Regions from separate parts of the Rhizobium sp. AN6A genome, predicted to be linked through region 1. Evidence: riboswitches for the same ligand, from Rfam matches in the RefSeq annotation. Region 1 holds a riboswitch; each other region holds the start of a gene.

Region 1 (4,536 bases):
GAAGGCGAGACGCTGGGCGTCGCCGATAATGCGCCAACTGTCGACATTTTTTGGCCCAAGCGTCTTGAGATCAAAATTCTCCACTAGGCCGAGCATCTGGCCGATCGCGATTCCGCCCGACGACGGCGGGCCCATGCCGCAAACGTCAAGAGCACGATAGACAAAGCAGACCGGCTCGCGCTCGACGACCCGATAGTTGGAAAGATCGGCCAGCGACAGCACGCCGGGATTGTCGGCCGCCTCGCGCACCGTCTTGACGATCGCCTCGGCAATTCGCCCCTTGTAAAAGGCATCGGCGCCGCCTTTGGCGAGCGCCGCAAGCGTCTCGGCATAGGCCGGGTTCTTCAAAGGAGCACCGGCCTGCAGGGCGGCCCCGGAGGTGTCAAAGAAATAGGACCGGGGTTCTGTATATTTCTTCAACCGGTCCCCCTCGGACGCGATCAGGGAGGCAAGACGCGGCGACACCTTAAAGCCCTCGGTAGCCAGCGTTTCGGCCGGCTTCAGGAGGCTTGCCCATTCCGCCTTTCCATAGCGTTTATGGGCTTCCTCCAGAAGTCGCACCGTTCCCGGCGTGCCAACAGAGCGGCCGCCGACCACTGCGTTCATGAATTTTAACGGTTGACCTTTGTCATCCAGGAAGAGCTTTGGCGTGGCTTCCATCGGCGCGGTCTCGCGGCCGTCAAATGTCGTCAGCTTGCTGCTTTTTGCGTCGTAATAGACCAGGAAGGCACCCCCACCGAGTCCGGAACTCTGCGGTTCAACGAGGCCGAGCATGGCCTGCACCGCCACCATTGCATCGATGGCGTTGCCGCCCCTGGCGATCACATCACGCCCTGCCTCAGTCGCCAGCGGATTGGCCGCCGCTACCATGAAGCTCTTTGACTCGATGCGTTTGGCAGTCGCAATATCGGTCGCTTTTTCGGGCGCCACCGTGTCGGACGCCTGCTGCGCGGAGGCGACCGCGGTGGAAAGCATCAGGGCGAAAAATCCCTCACTGAGAAATCTCATTTTCATCAGCCAAATCCTCCAGCGACGTACAACTCGTTAATGTAGTAGGGCATTCAACTGAGCCAGCAGGTAGGCCGAACCTTTATCGACCACGGCACGGCCACTTTTAGAACTCTTCCTTCACTGCTGCAAAGCTTCGGCCTTCACCGGTATTTCAGCCCCGTCCGTTGGCTCGCCCCGCTATTGAGCGTCTGTCTGGCGCGCCGCTCTTTTTCGGCACTATGGTGGCTGTTTCGCCGCATGTCCATCATGTCGAAGGGTCGACCTATCGTTGGAAAACGGAAATCTGCTCATTCCCATCCGACAAGCCTGTCGAGTTGGTATATGGCGGCGGACTTCTCTGCCTTCTTCAGGAAACCGGAAGGAGCTAAAGCCTACTGACATCGAATGGAGCGAAAGGGCAATAAATGCAGGCGCTGTTGTCTCCACGCATCTGCTTTAATAACGGCGTCGCCGGTTCTGATCCTTTCAACTGCGTGGCGTGAGACGTCTACTATTGCCCGGAAGCTGTCATCACGCACGCTTACCTGCGCTTGTCGGAATCGAACCGACAGTCGACGATTCATCTTTAGTTTGCCACGGCCAGGTCCGCGTATGTGAGAATCGTCTGATACCGCCGAATGCAATCTATTCGGTCAGAACCTACGATGCAGCGCAGACTTAAGGACATAAAGATATCGTTATATGATGTTGACCGATGACGTGGCTTACAATATGGTCATCACGCCTAAGGTTCCCCAGTCGTTGCACGCAACGTGCCGGGGCTAAGAGGGAAGTCGGTGCTCCGTGTTATGCGGAAAAGCCGACGCTGCCCCCGCAACTGTAAGCGGCGAGCTGAAGTCCAATATGTCACTGGTTTACCCCGGGAAGACGGACGGAAGTGATGATCCGTGAGCCAGGAGACCTGCCTTTGGTGAAATAACGTCCACGGGCGGGGTGTCCCAGTGTGCCGTAGCAAAGGCTGCATTGTTGCGGCCTGTCTTGCTATGCGTCCGCAGACCCATGCCCCCAACTTTATAGGGGCACAACATGTCTCAGACCTGCATTTTTACGATCACGAGCGTACCCTTCGATGAGGACTATCGTCCTTCAGAACATACGCGCATCACCACCAATTTCGCCAATCTGGCCAGGGGCGAAAAGCGGCAGGAGAACCTGCGCAATGTCCTGCGCATGATCGATAGCCGCTTCAACGCCCTCGCGCACTGGGATAATCCCAAATCGGACCGATACTCGGTAGCGTTGGAGATCATTTCGGTCGACATGAGCTTCGATGTTGCAGGTGAAAAATTTCCCCTCATCGAGATACTGAAGACGACGATCATCGATCACAAAACCAGTGAACGTATCGACGGCATTGTGGGGAATAACTTCTCCTCCTATGTGCGGGACTACGACTTCAGCATTGTGCTGCCGGAGCATAACAAGGGCGTTCCTGCCTTCAGCATTCCGGCCGACTTCGGCGACCTGCATGGAAACCTGTTCAAGTCTTTTCTGCGGTCGGATGCCTACCGTTCGCACTTTCGCAAGCCGCCGGTCATTTGCATCAGCGCCTCGACCAGCAAGACCTATTACCGGACCGAAAATCATCACCCCGTGATGGGCGTCGAATACCGGCAGAATGGGTTCTCGTCCACCGACCAGTATTTCGGGAAAATGGGATTGCAGGTTCGCTACTTTATGCCTGCGGGCAGCGTTGCGCCGCTGGCGTTCTATTTTGTTGGGGACTTGCTGGGCGACTACTCCAATATTGAGCTAATCGGCGTCATCAGCACGATGGAAACGTTTCAGAGAATTTATCGCCCCGAAATCTACAATGCGAACGCAGCAGCCGGGACATTTTACCAGCCCAACCTAAAGCACCAGGACTATTCGCTGACCCGGATCATCTACGACCGCGACGAACGAAATCGCTTGGCGGTGGATCAGGGCAAGTTCACCGAAAAACACTTCATCAACCCATACCGCGCCGTCCTTGAGCAATTGTTTGCTCACTGCCCCGCCTGATCATCACTTAGAAGAGGTCCCCATCGTGAAGAAACTTCTCCCCACATCGACCGCCGGCAGCCTGCCGAAACCCTCCTGGCTTGCGCAGCCCGAAAAACTGTGGTCGCCCTGGAAACTGGAGGGCGAGGAATTGCTGGAAGGTAAAAGAGACGCCCTGCGCCTTTCACTGGACGATCAGCAACAGGCCGGCATCGACATCGTCAGTGATGGCGAGCAAACACGCCAACATTTCGTCACGACTTTCATCGAGCACCTCGACGGGGTCGATTTTGCAAAACGCGAAACCGTCAGAATTCGCGATCGCTACGATGCGAGTGTCCCGACAGTCGTCGGCGCCGTGTCTCGCCAGAAGTCCGTGTTCGTCGAAGACGCCAAGTTTTTGCGTCAACAGACCAAACAACCCATCAAATGGGCTTTGCCGGGTCCGATGACGATGATCGATACTCTCTTTGACGGCCATTATAAGAGCCGTGAAAAGCTTGCCTGGGAATTTGCCGGGATACTTAACGAGGAAGCAAAGGAATTGGAGGCTGCCGGCGTCGATATTATCCAGTTCGACGAACCTGCCTTCAACGTTTTCTTTGACGATGTGAATGACTGGGGTGTCGCCACTTTGGACAGGGCAATTGAAGGGCTGAAGTGCGAGACCGCCGTCCATATCTGCTACGGTTACGGCATAAAGGCCAATACGGATTGGAAAAAGACACTCGGGTCAGAATGGCGGCAGTATGAGGAAACTCTCCCCAAGCTGCAGAAATCCGGCATCGGTATGATCTCACTCGAATGCCACAATTCTCATGTTCCAATGGATCTTCTGGAACTTGTTCGAGGTAAGAAAGTGATGGTCGGGGCCATCGATGTGGCAAGCGATACCATCGAAACCCCGGAGGAAGTCGCTGCAACGCTGCGCAAGGCGCTTAAGTTTGTCGACGCAGATAAACTTTGCCCCTGCACCAATTGCGGCATGGCCCCCCTGTCTCGTCGTGTGGCAAGAGGCAAGCTGAATTCCTTGAGCGCAGGAGCTGAGATCGTCCGGAGAGAGCTCACTGTTTAATTTTTTGATAGTCTGAACCTGCGGATGGCAGCCGTTCGCCGCCACCGCGCCCATCGCGACACTTACGAATGGGCTATAAGGTCATGGCGCGGATCATCCTTAAGGCTTCGAAGGATGTCCGCGTCTTGGCGCGAAGCTGCCAAGACCGCCTGCTCAAGCCGGCCATTCCGAAGAGCAGGACGTTGCCAGATTAGAAAATTTACACATTCATTCCCCATCAACTGAGGATGTGACGGTTTTCATCCTTTCAAGGCGTAAGACAAGTCGCTTGCCATGGTAATTCCGTCGCTATCCACCGTCCACGAACCCGTATACGTCAAATGGGTGCTGCTTGCTTTGCACTACTGCACTCGATATTCGCGTGGCGCGACACCGAACTGGTTCCGAAACGACCGGCTGAAATGCGAGAGGTCATTGAACCCCCATCGGAAAGCGATCTCTCCAATAGAGCCGCCACCTTTGGCACG
Region 2 (4,536 bases), on a different contig from region 1:
GATGCCCTCATCCACCATGCGTACGACCTTTACCGTCTGAGGGATCGCCTCGATGTGAAACTGGTCGACACCCGCGCCGATCGAAAACAGGACTTCGAGATTGCGATACCGGGCAATGTCCTGTGGTACCGTCCAGGTAATGAGGTAACGGACTGCGTCGGGATCGACAGTTGACGCATCCATCGAAAACGGCAGACCAGGCAGTTCTGCAGCCAGAGCCTGCCGGAAAATTTCGCCACGCTTGGCATCGGAATTGAAGAGAAACGTCATCTGAAATCTATGCTTCCCGAAGGTTCAAGCCGTACAGCGGCTTGCGAGTGTTTCCAGCATCGACTGGCAGGCCGAAAGTTCGCCCGTCGCTATGAACTCGTCCGGCTTGTGGGCGCGGCCGATATCCCCCGGTCCACAGATGATGGCGTCGATGCCTGCCGCCTGGAACAGCCCCGCCTCCGTGCCGTAGCTGACGGCGGCGAGACAGGGGGTGCCGGTCAATTCCTCCAGAAGCAGAACAAGCGGAGCATCGGCTGCAAGCGAAAGCGCCGGGTAATCGCTCATAGGCGTCCATTCGATATCGACACCCTTTGCTGCAAGAGCCTCGACGCTTGCGCGAACCGGCCCGAGCAGTTCCAGCGGCGATGTGCCGGAAATTGCCCGCGCTTCCAGCTCGATGGCCGAGAAATCGGGGATGATGTTGATCGCCTGGCCGCCCTTCATCGTGCCGATCTGCAGCGAGGAATAGGGCGGCTCGAAGGTCGCTTCAAAGGGGCCTTTCGTCAGCTCATGTGTCGTCTCCACGGCCTTTGCCATGATGCCGGTCATCAGGTGAATGGCATTCACCCCCTGATCAGGGCGTGACGAATGGCCGGAACGGCCACGGATGGTAATGCGAGCTGCTGCTTTACCCTTGTGTGCACGAACCGCCCGCATATTGCTGGGCTCGCCGATGATTGCGCCCGCCGGCTGGGCGCACAGTTCAGGCAATCTGGCGAGAAGATGCGGAACGCCACGGCAACCCGCCTCCTCGTCATAGGAAAAGGCGATATGCACGGGACGTTTCAGCGCCATGCGCGCAAATGCAGGTGCCGCGGCGAGAACCGTGGCCAGAAAACCCTTCATGTCGGTGGTTCCGCGCCCGTAGAGACGATCATTTTCCGCCCGCAGCGTAAAGGGATCGGAAGACCATTCCGGCTCGCTGGCGGGCACGACATCCATATGGCCGGACAAAACATATCCGGCGCGATCGGCCGGGCCGAAGGTGGCGAAGAGATTGGCGCGGTCGCCCTCCGGTCCCGCAAGCAGCGATACTTTGGCGCCGTGGCTTTCAAGATAATCGGCGATCCAGCCGGCAATATCGCCATTGGCGGTTCCAACGACCGACGGGAAACCGACGAGACGCTCAAGGATTTCGATTGCGTTCAATGGTCGTCTCCGCTGACCGGATTGTCATCCCGAAAGCTTAGAATGGACTGCGACGTTTATCTGCTGAAATGCGGATGATTTCGGTAGATTGTTGTGACCTTCCAGTGCTTTCAGAAAATTCGTGCTGGCGTAACCGGCTACCGTCGGATGTCGTGGGCTAGGCCGGAACCGGATGAAGGTTGTGAGCCGTAGGGGATGAGGGCCGTTGGTTATGGACCTGCTCAAAGTCGATAGTTTCGAGCTGCGGACCGTGGATATCGCGGACGTGGATGCCGACCATCTGCATGCACTCTCCATGGCCGTCGGATGGCGATATCACGCGAATGAATGGTGTTTTCTGCGGCAATGCGGCGTGGGTCTCGCTGCGCTCGATGAGATCGACCGTGTTGTCGCAACCGCGATGCTCTTTCCCTATGATCAGGGGTTTGCAACGCTTGGCATGGTCATTGTTTCCCCCCGTTTGCAGGGGCAGGGCGTAGCACCATGGCTGGTGCAGAAACTTGTCGCGAAATTCCCCCCTGTCTCCCTGCGGTTGAACGCGACGGGAGCGTCGCGGCGGCTGTTTTCAAGGTTGGGCTTTGCCGGCGATGCGGAAAAAGTATATCTCTTCCGGGGAAGGGCGAATTGCCTTTTCGAGATACCGCCGCCCGGCAGAAAACAACGAATAGAGCCGTTATCCGCAGGTCATCTGACTGATGTGGTGGAACTAGACCGGGCGGCTTTTGGCGTTTCGCGCCGGAACGTTTTGCAGCGACTTTTGACGCAGAATACGGGTTACGGTGTGTTTGAGGCGGACCGTCTTATCGCTTTTGCGCTGCGCCGTGCGGCGGGGCGGGGCCACATTATCGGTCCGGTCGTTGCGGGTGCGGACATGGATGCGATTGCGCTTGTGAGGCGGCATTTTACCGATCTGGACGATGAGCTGGTGCGCCTCGACACCATCAGCGACAACAGTCTCTTTATTGATTTTATTGCGCAATCCGGGCTGGTGGTGATTGAAACCCTTACCACCATGTCCAAAGACGCGCCGCAACCAGCGCCTTCCGGCGCTACAAAAATTTTCGCTCTGGCAGGCCCGTCTTTGTGCTGAACTTCAGCACTATCGCAATTGACGCCCCGTCGCTTGCCCCTTATGTCAGAAAGCGACGGTTCCTGAAGCCGAAGGGCAAAGGGATTAATAGGGAACATGGTGCGGGTGATTTCTATCGCCCAATGCCGTGGCTGCCCCCGCAACTGTAAGCGGATTGCCGTTCATCCTCGTGACGCCTGAAAAGCGTCATGCCACTGCACCGTTCAAGGTGCGGGAAGGCAGATGAACGGCGTATATTCGTGAGCCAGGAGACCTGCCGTCATAATATTGACCATCGTTACGGGCGGGGATGCCCGGAAGAGGAGCTGATTATGACCTTTCCGTCCTCGGAAACGTATTTAGAGTCCCGTTCTCCATCTCCACACTTGTTGTCGCTCTGTCACTACGCGTTTTGACGCGCGGCCTGCGGATCACGCCACTTTATTTAGACTGGAGAACATATGTTTCATTTCAAACGCCTGCCGGTTTCCGCCGGTCTTCTGGCTGTCGCATTAGCGACCTTACCCCCCGGTGCCGCTCAGGCTGCCGAAACCACCTATCCGCTGACGATCAATAGCTGCGGTCACGAAATCACCTTCAAGCAGGCGCCCGCCCGCACAGTATCGGTCGGCCAGAGCACGACCGAGGTTCTCTATCTGCTCGGCGTGGCCGACAAGGTGGTGGGCACGGCGCTGTGGATCGGCCCGGTTCTGAAGGGTTACGAAGACGCCAATGCCAAGGTGGAGCGGCTTGCCGACAATGATCCGAGCTTCGAGGCGGTGGTTGGCAAGAGGCCGGACCTCGTGACGACGCAGTTCCAGTGGCAGATCGGTCCCGAAGGCGTTGTCGGAACACCGGAGCAATTCGCCGAACTCGGTATTCCCGTTTATACCTCGCCTGCCGATTGCATGGGCAAGGACAATTCCGGCGGCGGCGACGGCGTGCGCAAGTCCGTTTTCACCATGGACCTGATTTACCAGGAGGTCCGCGACCTTGCGAAAATTTTCAACGTGCAGGATCGCGGCGAGGAAGTCGTTGCCGACCTGAAAAAGCGTGAGGAAGCCGCCCGCGCCAAGATCGCTTCGGCGAATGGCAAGATTTCAGCAGTCTTCTGGTTCTCCAGCGCCGAGCTGGATATCGATCCTTACGTGGCGGGCCGCAATGGTGCGCCGGGTTACATCATGTCCGCGCTCGGGCTGAAGAACGTTATCGAAAGCGATGAGGAATGGCCGACTGTTGGCTGGGAAACCATCGCCAAGGCCAATCCGTCCGTGATCGTTGCCGGCAAGATGGACCGCCGGCGTTTCCCCGCCGATGACGTCGCCGTCAAGCTCAAGTTCCTCGCTACCGATCCGGTTGCCAGCATCATGCCCGCCGTCAAGGCGGCCCATGTCTTCGAAATGGACGCGCAGGCGATGAACCCGACTATCCGCACGATCGAAGGCATTGAAACGCTGGCTGAGGCGATTTCCACAGCCGGTCTCGCCAAGTGAACGGTTTTTCCGTCAATCTTGGCAGGGCGGGTCTGGCATTTGCCGCACTCGCCCTGCTGCTCGTCGCGCTGATTGGCGGTGCGGCCATCGGCGAGACTGCCATTCCGTTCGACGTGGTGGCAAAGACCATTGCCAATCGTGTTTTTCATGCGGGTTATCCGCTGGAGCCGCTGGATGAGGGCATCGTCTGGAGTTACCGTCTCAGCCGCGCCGTTGTTGCCGCGTGCTGTGGCGCCTCGCTGGCGCTGGCCGGTGCGGTGCTTCAATCACTCCTGCGCAACCCGCTCGCCGATCCCTATATCCTCGGTATTTCAGCAGGCGCCTCAACCGGGGCAGTGGCCGTGGCGCTTCTGGGCTTCGGGGCGGGGTTTCTGACGATGCCGGCGGGCGCCCTGATCGGGGCTTTTGTGGCTTTTTCGCTGGTCAGCCTTCTGGCGGTGCGGGCAGGGCACGGCAACAGCGCCATCATTCTGGCGGGGGTCGCCGGTTCGCAACTGTTCAACGCCATGACGTCGTTCATCGTCACCAAATCCGCGAATGCCGAACAGGCGCGCG
Region 3 (4,536 bases), on a different contig from region 1:
GCTGCCGCTCTACAAGGCGCAGGAAGGCCGCCGCGGGCTTGAGCTGCACCATCTTTTCGTGCGTGACGGTCACCGCGGCCATGGCACCGGCCAGCACCTGGTTTCCCGCGCCCGCGATATCGCCAAGCGCCTCGGTTGCGACTATCTTTCCGTCAGCGCCACGACCGGCAATGTCGCCGCGCATCGTTTCTACGAAAGCATGGATTTCGCGCCGCGCCCGGTCACCGGCATGCGCTACATGCAGTCTATCGCCTGATTGCAACCTTCGGAGACGGCCATGACACGGATTGCCATTGCGCTTGCGCAGGATTTTGCGGACTGGGAACCGGCGCTGCTTGCTGCCGCCGCGCGCGGCTATCTCGGCGTCGAGATCGTTTACGCAACCCCGGACGGCCAGCCCGTGGTTTCAATGGGCGGGCTCAGCGTTACGCCCGACACATCCTATGACGCGCTTGATCCTGCTAACATCGATGCGCTCGTCATTCCCGGCGGCCTCAGCTGGGAAAAGGGAACGGCTGCCGATCTTGGCGGGCTGGTACAGCGGTTTCGCGAGAAGGGCCGACTGGTTGCCGGCATCTGCGCGGCTGCCAGCGCGCTTGCAGGCACGGGCGCCCTTGATGACGTCGCCCATACCGGCAATTCGCTCGCCTCTCACAAGGCCTATCCGTCCTATCGCGGCGAAGCGCTCTATCGCGACCAGCCGAAGGCGGTCAGCGATGGCGGCATCGTAACCGCAGCCGGCAGTGCACCGGTCAGTTTCGCAGTGGAAATTCTGAAACACCTCGGCCTCTTTGGTCCGGAAGCCGAGGCGGAACTTCAGGTTTTTACGGCGGAACACCGGTGAAGCTCACCTTGGTGTCGAGAGTTTTGCAGATCCTCTCATCGTCATTCCTGTGCCTGTCACAGGAATGACGGCGCGCAAAGCATGAGCGTCCAGACAATATCGCGCATTACCCGCGATCAAGCACCCTGCACGCGCGGGGCGCAGGCTCCGCTCCCTCCCCCGCAATCGCACGGCGGATATCGCGGCTGTTGAGATGCAGACTGCGACCGGCCGGCAAAGCCGAGCGTTTTATCTTGGCAAGGGCTGCGGCCGTAAAGGCAGCCTCATTCTCATGAAAATAGGCGAGCGCCGCTTCCCGTTCCGGGCTGACGCCGAGGACTGCCTTGAAAGCAAGGCGATGCACGGCGCAGGAAGCGCCGTGACCGGGAACGGCAAAACGCAGCGCATCGAGTTCGTCACTCCATTCGGCTGCGTCCTGCATGGTTTCAAGCCGACTGGAAGCGTTTCAGGAAGAACGCGCTCAATGTTCCGAGCAGGGCCCAGAAGACAAAGCTGGTCACGGTGGCGGCAACGATGAACTGGCGTTCCAGCGGCAGCGGTGCCAGCGCATGTTCACCTTCCGGCGGCAGGGGCGCGCCCACCACATGGGGTGCAACGATCAACACCAGTGCGAGCACGATTGTCCAGGGTTCGCGCCGGAACGCGATCAGCGCAATGCCGCCTGCGGTTGCCGCAACCGTCGAAAGCCACCAGATCTGCCGCGCCTCAAGCGCGGCGGCCGGGCTGCCCGGCAGTTCCGGCGGCAGGCCGATCATCGGCGCAAGCATGACGGCGGCAAAACCGGCCACACCCCACAAAAGGCCTTCGCGCCAGCCGGCATTGGTGCCGCGCAGCGAGATGAGGCCGGTCAGCACCAGCGCATAACCGATGGCGGTCAGCACGTTGGCGGCGACCGTATAGGCGGTGCGCTCGAAGCCGTCGGCCGGAGACCAGGCTTCCTCATTATGTTCGTGCGCGGGAATGGCAGCGCCGGTCGTGGCCGGAGCATCATGGCTGTGGGGCGCTTCGCCACCGGCATTTTCATAGGTTTCCGCCTTCAGGATCAGCGGCGTGGTGCCGAAAGCCTGCATGGCCGAAACGGCGAAGCCGCCAACGATGCCGACGAGGACGGCGGTAAAAACGATATTGCGAAAGAACGACATGCTTTCCCCCTCAATGGCAAGGGAAAGCATTGGCATGACGTGTGTCATGCGCGGCGTTGTGAACGGCTTCCACATGCGAAAAGCCGACAAAACCGACGACGAACAGGCCAAGCACGATCGCCGTCAGCGATTGCGCGAAGCTGCCCGTTTTTGCTGAAACGGCGGCATTTGCCGTATTCTGGTTGATGGACATGGTGACCCCTCTTACGGCGCGACCCCGCGCCTTTAGACGCGGCGGAACGGCAAAACGCCGTGCAGCCGCATGCGATACACTTCACCACGGGGATACGAGACTGACACAGGGCGGCACGTTCAAGCGCCACCACCCTGAAATTCCGCTCTTCCGGACACCCCGCCGGCATGGACATTTCTGTGATGGCAGGTCTCCTGGCTTACGGGTCAAAACCTGAAACACCTTCCCGGCATTGCCCTCGCCCATATCCGGCGAGATGCTTACCAGTGGCATTTCGTTTCAGGCTCTCCGCTCACAGTTGCGGGGGCAGCCACGAATGAGGATGTCTCCCTATCGTGTTCCCTTTTCACCTTCCGGAACGCCCGGAAGGAACCATCACAGGATCGTTATCCGATGGGTGCGGGTGGGAGTCAATGGCAGGCCGGCGTGAGAATTGCGCACTGTTGCTGGATGCCGGATCAAGTCAGGCATGACGGCAAAGGGCTACCGCGCCGGGATGGCCTTCAGATAGGCGGCGATCGCATTGCGGTCATCGGCGGTCAGATGCGCCATATTCTGCTGGACCTTGACCATGGAGCCGCCGACGCTGTCGAATTCCGGGGTGAAGCCGGTTTCCAGATAGTTGGCAATATCGGCCGCCTCCCAGCTTCCTACGCTCTGCGAGCCGGGGGTGATATCGGGAATGCGGCCCTCGCCTTCGGGATTGGGACCACCGGCCAGCCATTTGCCATCCAGAAAACCGCCAAGCGCATTGCGCGGCGTGTGGCATTCGCCGCAATGGCCCGGGCCTTCCACCAGATATTGGCCGCGCAGCAATTCGGCATTGGCATCGGCAAGCTCGACGCGGGGTGGCGCGGATGTATCGAAATAGAGGAATTTCCAGCCGCCCAATGCCATGCGCATGTTGAGGGGGAACGGCAGTTCGTGATCCGGCGCATCATTCTGGCTGGCGGGCAGAACCCGCAAATAACCGAAGAGGTCGTTGATGTCCTTCTGCGTCATGCGGGCATAGGAGGCGTAAGGGAAGGACGGGTAGAGATGTTCGCCGTTCTTGCCGACGCCGCGCGTCATCGCATCGCCGAATTCCGAAAGCGTCCAGCCGCCAATGCCATGCTGAGGATCGGAGGAAATATTGGGCACATGAAAGGTACCGAAGGGGCTTTTCAGCGCCTGCCCGCCCGAGAGCGTCAAAAGCGCATCGCCCTTGGCATCTGGTGCCGCATGGCAACTTGCGCAGCCGCCCGCCCAGAACAGCGTTTCGCCATTGGCAAGGTCCGGCTCGCCAAGGCTCACCCAGTGGCTGGGTGCCTGACGCAAAGGCGCAGTGACCCAGGCGAAAATGCCGAAACCGGCAATGGCCGCCACCGCGATCCCGCCCGCGAGCTTCGTCCAAATGGAGGCCATGACCCCTCTCCCCATTATCACCTGATGAGATCAGGCGTCATTCCCGCTGAAAAAACGCCGCCGGGAAGCGGCGTTCTTAATAGGATTATTTCTTAAGACGGTAGGTCTGGTGGCAGGCACCACAATCGGCACCGAGGGTCTGCATGGCGGTGGTCACACCTGCCTGATCGGCCGGAAGGCTGGCAAGAACCTTGTCCGCATCGGCACCGAGCTTGGCGGCCTTGGACTTGAAGTCATCGAAATTTTCCCAGATCGCGGGTGCCGCAGCACTGCCGGTCTCGCTGCCTGGGGGAAACTGGTCGGGGAAAGCCTTGGCGTTGGTGCTGATGGTCGTCACGGCAGCCTTTACGACTTCGGCGTCATAAGGCTTCTGGCCCTTGGAGATGGCAGCAAGCGCACCCATGGAGCCGCCGATCTGCTTCATCATGCCTTCACGTTTTTCGACTTCGCCGGCAGCGTAGACCGCTCCGGCGCAAAGACAGCCGAAAAGCATGGCCGCCGCGATGGTTTTCAGTTTCATACACTCTCTCCTTGATTCCGGCAGATGCCGAACGCGCGATAACGGCGCGAGGATGCCCTTTCCGCATGGCGAAAAGAAGTCACATTGCAGTGAATTTCCCCAAGAAAACAGAAGTCTAGGAGAGTGCTTCCCAAAGCGTAACCAGGGCTGCGGCAATCAGCATGAAACCGGCGGCGCGGCCGATGAAAATCGTCGCGGCAGGCGAGGAAACGAGCCATGCCCGGCTTTTATCCGCCGTCAGCGCCAGAGCGCCATAGACCGTGAACTGCGTGATGGCCACCATCGCGCCCATTACCAGCCCCTGCATCCAGATTGGACCATAGTCCGGTTTGAGGAATTGCGGATAGATCGCCATCATGAAGAGATAGGCTTTCGGATTGGAAAGGCAGGTGAGCACGGCCCGCCAGAACGCCTTTCTGACAGAGGCGCTCGC
Region 4 (4,536 bases), on a different contig from region 1:
ATGGCGGCCTTTGCCGTCGTGCAGGCATCGCACCCTTCGGTGTGATGTTGTGGGGGTGTGATGTTGCGGGCGCATTAACGCAATTTTGAACATGCTGTTGCCGCATTGCGGCAACAGCTTATGTTATCTTCCTGAAACACGGATTTCGTGAAGTATAACGCCCTCTCCTCCCGCGCTGAGGGAGACATCGAACGGACGGACAATTGACCCGGCACCACCGCCGCATCATCGGCCTCCTGCTTCCCCTTCTTTTCACAGCCCCGGTCGCCTCTTTCGCGGATGAGGTCTGCGATACGCTCCATGCGCAACTGCGCGAGCCTCCACGCGTCATCGGCAATACGGCCGAGGTACGGCGTTACGCCAATGCGCTCACCCGCCAGAACATCGAGATTCGCAGGATCAGGAACGATCTGCGCCGTTACGGCTGTTCATCCGCAAGCGTCACCGTTTATGGCAGCCCGAATGCCGACCTCTGCGCAGAGATCAGCGACGCGATGGCGGATGCGCAGAGCGAACGCGATGCCATCATCCGTGACCGCGACGATGCCATGGCGGCCCAGGGCAGCGATGATGGCGACATCAGACGCCAGCGCATTCTCGCCGCCCTTGACGCCAATGGCTGCAGCGCCATTCCGGAAACGGAAGCGCGCCAGCCGACGGCCCCCGATGTGACACGTTACCCCGACGCCTTCGGCCAACAGGGCAATCCGCCGGGACAGGCAGGGCTTTCGCCCTACCCCAATGCCGCTGCGGAAGGCGGGCTCCGGACGCTGTGCGTGCGCACCTGCGACGGCTCGTTTTTCCCCATCGCTTCCAATGCCTCGCCGCTCGATTTCCGTGCGCAGGCCGAACAATGCCAGAAAATGTGTCCGGGTACGCAGACGGAGCTTTATTTCCACTCCATGACGGAGCAGGAAACGGCTGACATGGTCTCGGCTGAAACGGGAAAGCCCTACAAGGACCTGCCGACCGCCTTTGCCTATCGAAATGCCTCAACCAAAGCCCCAGGCTGCGCCTGCAACATGGCCGCCTATCACGAGGAGATGAAGCAGCAGGAGGCTGCGCGGCCGGAAGCTGAGAAACCCTATTCCAGCATCACGACCATTCCATCACCGCAAGGTGACACCCCTCAGAAACCCACCGAACTGCAGCAGGCCGCAAAACCGCCGGAACAACCGGTTCCGGAACGCGACTATGACCCGAACAACAGCAAGGTCCGCGTCATCGGCCCTAAATTCCTGCCCGACCAGACAGGCCGGATCGACCTGAAAAACCCGGCGCTGAAGGGCATTCAGCCGCAGCAATAGCTCCTATCAAGCACCCGGTATGGAGTTGGCAACGCTCTGTCTCACTCACAAGACGGTCGCGTCTTCTCTTTACCGCCCACCCCAGCGATTGCGAAACACCAGTTCCTCCAGCGGCACGCGCTGGCGCCAACCCTTCACCGCCAGTTCCGGCTCGGTATAAAGTGTATCGACGCGGCCGAGGCATAGCCAGGCGACGATCTCGATGTGGTCGGGGATTTCCAGAATGGTGCGAATGTCGCTATCGTGGAAAATGCTGACCCAGCCGACGCCGATGCCTTCGGCGCGCGCTGCAAGCCACAGGTTCTGGATGGCGCAGACGGTGGAATAGACATCCGTGCGCGGATTGTGGGTGCGGCCCAGCACCATCTTGCCGCCACGTGTCGGATCGCAGGTGACGCAGATGCTGAGCGGCGCCTTGCGGATGCCCTCAAGCTTGAGGCTGCGGTAAAGCGCCTGCTGCTCCCCCTCGAACATCGCCGCCGCCTCGCCATTGGCGCGGCTGAAGGCAACCCAGGCTGCCTGCCTGACCGCACCGTCAGTGACGAGCGTGAAATTCCACGGCTGCATGAAACCGACGGAGGGCGCGGAATGCGCCGCCTTCAGCAAGCGCTCGACCACATCTTCCGGCAATGGATCCGGAAGGAACTGATCGCGCACATCACGGCGGGTTTCGATGGCACGGTAGATCGCCTCTCGCTCCCCCTCGGAAAACGGGTAGGCGGGCGAAAGCGCGTGATCGAATGCATTGCCGTCGAGCGAACTGGTCGCGAGTGGATCGGTCGGCATCGTCTATCCCCAACAATGCTGGCGCGCTGCCACGAAAACCGGCTCCGGTTTTCGCCTGCACAACGCGCTGCTGCAACAACCTGCCGCCGTCCACGCGGTCTGGTCTATCCTGTCAGGCCGGTCTTCTGACTCGGCTTCATCCGCCCGCTTTCGCCTTCCCGAATGGATTCAGTGGCATCAAGAAAAAGGGCATCCGCCTCACAGCGCTGGGCACGTTCCGGTCTTGCACCGGATTCCCGATTCTCCCGCCGTAAAGGGCGGGCACCTGACGAAGAAGCTTATGAGCAACAAAGATTGCAAATACAAGTATCTTGCGCAGCGATGCGGCAATGTGACCGTGGCCTCACCTGCGTCATCGCGGCCTTGAGCCGGAATTCCAACCAGCTCAGCTCTTTCGGCTGAAAAGCGGCCTTTCGCCGCGCAGACGCGCGCCGGCTGAAGCACCCCTACCGCATCACCCAACGGGAAAATACCGCACATAAGCGAACTCATCCCCGTCAGGTGACCAGTTGGGCGAATTCATCGTTCCCTGCCCGCCGAAAAGGTCAAACAGCGTCTCGACATTGCCGCCATCCATATCCATCAGCCGCACGCGCACATCGAGGTCGCGCGGATGGTCGAAGACATCGGCGTCGTAGGAGACGAAGACGACCTTGTCACCGCTGGGGGACGGATGCGGGAACCAGTCGCCATAGGCGCTGTCAGTGATACGCTCGACGGCCGAGCCATCCACCCGCACCCGCCAGATCTGCATCTGGCCGGTGCGGCTGGAGTTGAAATAGATCCATTCTCCATCCGACGAATAATCCGGCCCGTCATTACGGCCTTCACCATGGGTAAGGCGTGTCTCAACGCCGCTGTCTATGTCCATGGAATAAATATCGAAAACCTGATCGCGAATGCCGCAATAGGCGAAACCTTTCCCGTCCGGCGACCAGCCGTGCCAGTAGGAGGGAAGGTTCCTCGTCATCAGCCGCGGCGTTCCGCCCGTCGATGGCAAAAGGTAGATGGCACTCTTGCCGAACTCCACCTTGTCGGAAATGGCATAAAGCGAACCGTCAGGCGAAATGCCGTGGTCATTGTTGCAGATTGTCGCAAAGCCGGTATCGACCGTTTCCGGCGAAGGGTCGCCGGCAAGTGACAGGCGGTAAAGCAGGCCATCGCAGTTCAGAAGCAGATATTTCCCGTCCGGCGACCAGTTCGGCGCCTCAAACAGCTCCGGCGTCTGCCAGACCACCCGCATCTGCCGGGTGCGGATGTTGAAGATTTCGATGGAACTGCGCATGCTGCCTCCCGGGCCTGTCGATCGTCTGACGTGGAGCGTTGAATGGCACAAACATTCCGTTTGCATCCACCACCGCCGTGACTATGATCCTATTGCCGCAGGCACCGCCCTGCAAATTCAAATAGGAAAAAACAGCAGCGTTCCGGCACCGCCCGCACCCCTGCCCGTTTCTCCCAGATCCGAGGTTCCGCGATGAATACCATCGCCGATCACGGCATCCGCTTCGGTCGGATCGCCGCAATGCTTCCTGTCAAGAATATCGAAAAGGCCCATGACTTTTATGTCCGTGTGCTGGGCTTTGAAAAGACCTTCGAAAACGGCAACCCTGTCGGTTTCATGATCCTGAAACAAGGTAGTGCCGAGTTGCACCTGACATTGCAGTCAACGCACAAACCGGCCCCCTTCAATGTGGCGCATATGCTGGTCAGCGACGTCGACGCGCTGCACGCGCTTTGCAAAAGCCACGGGCTTCGCATCATCAAAAGTCTTCAAGACAAGGATTATGGCCTGCGGGCCTTCGTTTTCGAAGACCCGGATGGCAACCGCATCGATGTGGGGCAGGTTATTTAACGAGATAGGGAAACGGCGCGGCGTGTCCGCGCCGTTGGAGGGAAATGATGCGTCTTCGACATCGATATATGGCGAAGTCGCAGCATCCGCACTCCGTCACCCCGAACTAAACCCGGGGTCCAGCAAGCTCCCTCCACGCCGTCCTTCGACTACCTGTCCCTGAACCGGTTGGTAATCGGATAACGGCGATCGCGGCCGAAGTTCTTCTTGGTGATCTTCACCCCGGGCGCGGATTGGCGGCGTTTGTATTCGGCGAGATAGAGCAGATGCTCGATCCGGTGCACCGTCGCGATATCATGGCCACGCGCGAGGATTTCCTCGACCGACATTTCCTTTTCCACCAGGCACTCCAGAATATCGTCCAGCACCGGATAGGGCGGCAGTGAATCCTGGTCTGTCTGGTTGGGGCGCAATTCGGCGGATGGCGCCTTGGAGATGATATTGGCGGGGATCACTTCGCCGGACGGCCCGAGCGCGCCCGGCGGCACATGGGAATTGCGCCAGCTGGAGATGGCGTAGACCTGCATCTTGTAGAGGTCCTTGATGGGATTGAAACCGCCATTCATGTCGCCATAAAGCGTCGCATAC

Evidence for each region. A riboswitch is a leader RNA that binds a small molecule or an ion and turns the genes downstream of it on or off. The one in region 1 is predicted to bind cobalamin.
Region 2: another riboswitch for cobalamin. It lies ahead of CRO62_RS10290 (ABC transporter substrate-binding protein); the one in region 1 lies ahead of CRO62_RS03685 (DUF1852 domain-containing protein).
Region 3: another riboswitch for cobalamin. It lies ahead of CRO62_RS22015 (CbtB domain-containing protein); the one in region 1 lies ahead of CRO62_RS03685 (DUF1852 domain-containing protein).
Region 4: another riboswitch for cobalamin. It lies ahead of bluB (5,6-dimethylbenzimidazole synthase); the one in region 1 lies ahead of CRO62_RS03685 (DUF1852 domain-containing protein).

The regions. Positions count from the first base shown of each region.
Region 1 is NZ_OCNC01000002.1:501,079-505,614, reverse strand. It holds gene ggt (gamma-glutamyltransferase) at 1-1,014, opposite strand, end outside; cobalamin riboswitch at 1,722-1,935, shown strand; gene CRO62_RS03685 (DUF1852 domain-containing protein) at 2,038-3,015, shown strand; gene CRO62_RS03680 (methionine synthase) at 3,041-4,069, shown strand; gene CRO62_RS03675 (helix-turn-helix domain-containing protein) at 4,411-4,536, opposite strand, start outside.
Region 2 is NZ_OCNC01000003.1:1,377,068-1,381,603, forward strand. It holds gene CRO62_RS10275 (2-hydroxyacid dehydrogenase) at 1-270, opposite strand, end outside; gene argE (acetylornithine deacetylase) at 295-1,419, opposite strand; gene CRO62_RS10285 (GNAT family N-acetyltransferase) at 1,631-2,509, shown strand; cobalamin riboswitch at 2,549-2,785, shown strand; gene CRO62_RS10290 (ABC transporter substrate-binding protein) at 2,950-3,981, shown strand; gene CRO62_RS10295 (FecCD family ABC transporter permease) at 3,978-4,536, shown strand, end outside.
Region 3 is NZ_OCNC01000004.1:1,931,347-1,935,882, reverse strand. It holds gene CRO62_RS22035 (GNAT family N-acetyltransferase) at 1-256, shown strand, start outside; gene CRO62_RS22030 (type 1 glutamine amidotransferase family protein) at 278-844, shown strand; gene CRO62_RS22025 (hypothetical protein) at 951-1,265, opposite strand; gene CRO62_RS22020 (CbtA family protein) at 1,270-1,986, opposite strand; gene CRO62_RS22015 (CbtB domain-containing protein) at 1,997-2,179, opposite strand; cobalamin riboswitch at 2,346-2,571, opposite strand; gene CRO62_RS22010 (c-type cytochrome) at 2,663-3,583, opposite strand; gene CRO62_RS22005 (c-type cytochrome) at 3,669-4,103, opposite strand; gene CRO62_RS22000 (LysE family translocator) at 4,219-4,536, opposite strand, start outside.
Region 4 is NZ_OCNC01000004.1:2,657,611-2,662,146, forward strand. It holds gene CRO62_RS25685 (NADP-dependent malic enzyme) at 1-45, shown strand, start outside; gene CRO62_RS25690 (DUF2865 domain-containing protein) at 204-1,307, shown strand; gene bluB (5,6-dimethylbenzimidazole synthase) at 1,377-2,093, opposite strand; cobalamin riboswitch at 2,191-2,377, opposite strand; gene CRO62_RS25700 (TolB family protein) at 2,548-3,378, opposite strand; gene CRO62_RS25705 (glyoxalase superfamily protein) at 3,571-3,948, shown strand; gene CRO62_RS25710 (NAD+ synthase) at 4,098-4,536, opposite strand, start outside.